One region of the Exiguobacterium sp. s161 genome, then DNA from elsewhere that is predicted to be linked to it. Evidence: riboswitches for the same ligand, from Rfam matches in the RefSeq annotation. Region 1 holds a riboswitch; the other holds the start of a gene.
The links. Region 1 has a riboswitch for S-adenosylmethionine ahead of KNQ14_RS02290 (methionine ABC transporter ATP-binding protein). Riboswitches for the same ligand answer to the same signal wherever they lie in the genome.

Region 2: linked by a shared signal. The riboswitch ahead of KNQ14_RS00405 (methionine ABC transporter ATP-binding protein) and the one ahead of KNQ14_RS02290 (methionine ABC transporter ATP-binding protein) in region 1 are both predicted to bind S-adenosylmethionine.

What each region holds. Positions count from the first base shown of each region.
Region 1 is NZ_JACSNH010000001.1:479,613-481,813, forward strand. Features, by position in the region: gene KNQ14_RS02280 (PLP-dependent cysteine synthase family protein) at 1-5, shown strand, start outside; gene KNQ14_RS02285 (bifunctional cystathionine gamma-lyase/homocysteine desulfhydrase) at 1-1,164, shown strand, start outside; SAM riboswitch class I at 1,222-1,326, shown strand; gene KNQ14_RS02290 (methionine ABC transporter ATP-binding protein) at 1,405-2,201, shown strand, end outside.
Region 2 is NZ_JACSNH010000001.1:67,637-69,837, forward strand. Features, by position in the region: gene KNQ14_RS00400 (alpha/beta hydrolase) at 1-388, opposite strand, end outside; SAM riboswitch class I at 456-557, opposite strand; SAM riboswitch class I at 807-910, shown strand; gene KNQ14_RS00405 (methionine ABC transporter ATP-binding protein) at 997-2,025, shown strand; gene KNQ14_RS00410 (methionine ABC transporter permease) at 2,015-2,201, shown strand, end outside.

The DNA of each region.
Region 1 (2,201 bases):
CGTAAGAAGACAGCATTGATTCATGGAGGAACAGGTGTCGACCGGGCAACAGGAGCCGTCACACCTCCGATCTATCAAACAAGCACATACAAGCAGGATAAAATCGGTCAACTCAAGGACGGATACGAATATTCACGGACAGCGAACCCGACACGGACGAGCATCGAACGATTGATTGCGGATCTCGAAGGTGGCGCACGTGGTTTTGCGTTCGGTTCTGGGATGGCAGCGATCCATGCCGTCTTCCACTTGCTTGAGTCTGGCGATCACATCGTCATGACAGATGACGTCTACGGTGGTACGTTCCGCTTGATGCAACGCGTCTTACCGAAGTTCAACATCGAAGTGACATTCGTCGATACGACGGACCTTGCGGCGACGGAAGCAGCGATCCAAGACAACACGAAGATCGTCTACGTCGAAACACCGACGAACCCGTTGTTGAAAGTAACGGACATCGCAGCCATCGCAACGATTGCCAAACGTCACGATCTTAAACTCGTCGTTGACAACACGTTCGCGACTCCATATCATCAACAACCACTCGCACTCGGTGCAGATATCGTCTTGCACAGTGCAACAAAATACATCGGCGGACACTCGGACGTCGTCGCTGGACTTGTCGTCGTCAAAGATGATGCGCTTGGTGAAGAGCTTCACTTCATTCAAAACTCGACAGGCGGCGTGCTTGGACCGCAAGACAGCTTCTTGCTCGTCCGTGGTCTTCGTACACTCGGTATCCGGATGGATGCGATCGAAGAGACAGCCCATGATCTTGTTGCGTTCCTACAAACGCAAGACATCGTCTCGAACATCTTCTACCCAGGACTGGCATCGCACCCTGGTCACGACATCCAAGCGAAACAAGCGACTGGATTTGGTGGGATGATCAGCTTTGATGTCGGTTCAGCAGCGAACGCAGAAAAACTCGTCGAGGCGACACACTTCTTCACACTTGCTGAGAGTCTTGGTGCCGTCGAGAGTCTGATTTCGGTGCCGGCACGGATGACACACGCGTCAATCCCAGCAGAACGTCGGGCAGAACTCGGCATCACGGACGGTCTCGTTCGGATTTCAGTTGGACTTGAGGATGCGGAAGATTTGAAAGAAGACTTAACACGTGCTTTCACGTTCCTCGAAAAAGTTTCTGAAAAAACTGTTTGACAACAAAAATAACCCCTGCTAATATTCAGAATATATTCTACAAACTTAATACCGAAACTCTTATCGAGAGTGGTGGAGGGACTGGCCCGATGAAACCCGGCAACCGCGGATCTAATCCGAAGTGGTGCTAATTCCAGCAGACAAAAGTCTGGGAGATGAGAGCAAATGGTTTTGTGTACTGAAAAGTGCGCGCGTTTGCTCTAAAACGCGCGCACTTTTTTTATTTTAGGAGGGACAGTTGTGATTCGTTTACAAGACGTAGGAAAGATTTATCGCTCAAAGCGCGGAGCGGTCGAAGCCGTCGCGAATGTCGATCTGACAATCGAGCGCGGTGAAATTTTTGGAATAATCGGTTATTCCGGAGCAGGGAAATCGACCTTGATCCGATTGCTGAATATGCTTGAGGCACCAACGAGTGGTTCGATCCAAATTGATGGTGTTGAAATGACATCACTCAAACCTAAGGAATTACGAGGCGTCCGCAAGAATGTCTCGATGGTCTTCCAACACTTCAACTTACTGTGGTCACGGACGGTTGAAGAGAACATCATGTTCCCACTCGAGCTCGGTGGCTTCCCGAAGGCACGTCGCAAGGAACGGGTCGCGGAATTGATCCAACTCGTTGGTTTAGACGGACGTGAAAAAGCCTATCCGTCGCAATTATCCGGTGGTCAAAAGCAACGTGTCGGTATCGCTCGGGCACTGGCATCGAACCCGGACGTTCTCTTATGTGACGAGGCAACGAGTGCACTCGATCCGAAGACGACGGACTCAATCCTTGAGTTACTCGTCGACATCAATGAAAAACTGAAACTGACGATCGTCTTGATCACACACGAGATGCACGTCATTCAAAAAATCTGTCACCGGGTCGCCGTCATGGAAGCCGGTAAAATCGTCGAGCAAGGACCGGTCGCAGAGGTCTTCCGTCATCCGAAGCAAGCGATGACGAAGGAATTCGTCAAACAATTGACGTCGCCGTCGGAAAACGAGTTGACGTTCGCGAAACTACGCGAACGGTACCCAACCGGAAAAAT
Region 2 (2,201 bases), 410 kb from region 1:
GTGATTCATAGGATGGAACGGAGAGTGCGGCATTGATCGTAATGATGCCGGCAAACGGAATCCCGTCAGCGGCGAGCGACAGCGCAAGCGTCGCACCCATCGATTGACCGATGACGAAGACTTGATCGCATGTTTCTTGTAAACGTTCATAGCCGTCTTGCAGGCTTTGCTTCCAACATCGAGCAGTCGATTGTTCGAACTCGCGGACGTTCGTTCCATGTCCACGTAAGCGCGGGGCATAGACGGTAAAACCTTCAGCAGCGAATGCCTCACCGACGTCCCGGACACTTTGCGGAGTGGCGTTAAAACCATGACAGATTAGAATGCCGATCGATCCACCTTGAAAATAAAACGCTTCAGCACCAGTCAATACAGGATAGTTCATCATTACTATTTTTCCTCCATTCATGAAAAAAACTCGTCGACGTCACTGCTTGGACGCCCACGAGTTTTTCACCGTATCATCCAAAGCCGCGCTTTGCTGGTCGGAGCACCTTACAAATTGCAGGTTGCCGTGAAGTCATAGAGCCAGGTCTCTCGTTCACTCTTGATAAATATCATATTGGAATTGTCGGAATAATCATTGAAACGATGGTAGCACGACCAAAAATGACTTGTCAAATCTTTCTTGACGAATCGTGATCCGTTCATTAAGCTAATTCATAACTTGTAAATCCATCGATATGCGCCAAATGGATTATTTTTGCAAAGTTGGTTGACTTTTAAAGTTTCGACCCGTAATGTAAAAATTAGTTTTACGACATAAGCAACAACGCAACAACACACATACGAATTTCATACCGCAATACTTATCCAGAGAGGTGGAGGGACTGGCCCTACGAAACCTCGGCAACAGACTCATTATGAGCACTGTGCCAATTCCATCAGACAGATGTCTGAGAGATGAGTGGAGTGGATTCTGCCACTGTGCGGATCCAGGTCTCTTCTTGTTTCTCAAGAAGGGACCTTTTTTGTTGAATGAAGGGGGAAAACGGAATGATTGCATTTCATCAAGTCAAAAAAACGTACGTCACGAAAGATCAGACGATTGCAGCGCTCGACGGTGTCGACCTGACGATCGAGAAAGGCGAAATCTTTGGTGTCATCGGCTTTAGCGGTGCCGGGAAAAGTTCACTGCTCCGCTGTGTCAATCTGTTAGAACGACCGACGTCAGGAACGGTGACGGTCGATGGGGAAGATTTAACGCAACTGTCTCCGAAAAAATTACGCCAAGCAAAACAACGGATTGGAATGATCTTTCAGCACTTCAATCTATTGAATGCGAACACGGTCTTTACGAACGTTGCAAAACCACTCGTTCTCGCAGGCGTCAAGAAAGATGAGATTCGCCGTCGGGTGACGGAGTTGCTCGAATTCGTCGATCTCGCGGACAAGGCGGATCATTATCCAGATCAATTGTCGGGTGGGCAGAAACAGCGCGTTGGTATCGCCCGGGCACTCGCGACGCAACCTTCCGTCCTTTTATGTGACGAAGCGACGTCAGCACTTGATCCCCAGACGACACATCATATTCTTCAGTTATTAAAACGGATCAATGCAGAGTACGGGATCACGATTCTTTTGATTACCCACGAGATGGGCGTCATCCGGGAGATTTGCGATCGTGTAGCCGTCATCGAAGCTGGGAAGCTAATCGAGTCAGGAACGGTCTTTGATGTCTTTTCAAATCCGCAGACCGAGACGGCACGGAACTTTGTACGGTCCGTCATGCATGACGAGATTCCAGCGTCGATTCGTCAGTTGATCGAGTCGCGAAATGCGCATCCAATCTATAAGATTCACTTCCTTGGACATCACACCGGACAACCACTCTTGTCGCAAGTCGCAAAACGCTTCGACGTCGATGTCAATATCCTGCACGGTAGCATCACAGAGTTGCAGGATACGCCGTTCGGCACCTTGCTCGTCGAGTTGATTGGTGAGCCGGCTGAAGTGAAACGAGCGTTACAATACATCGATCAGGCACAGGTGACGGTCGAGGAGGTGCTCGCTGATGCTAGTTAACTACAGTGATATCTGGACAGCATTCTTGCAGACGATGACGATGGTATCCGTTTCGCTCTTGTTCTCGACCTTGATCGGCTTACCACTCGGTATCCTGCTTGTTGTCACGCGAAAAGGAGCGTTACTTGAAAATGTTCCGTTGTTCACGTTCTTCAACAGTATCGTCAATATCTTCC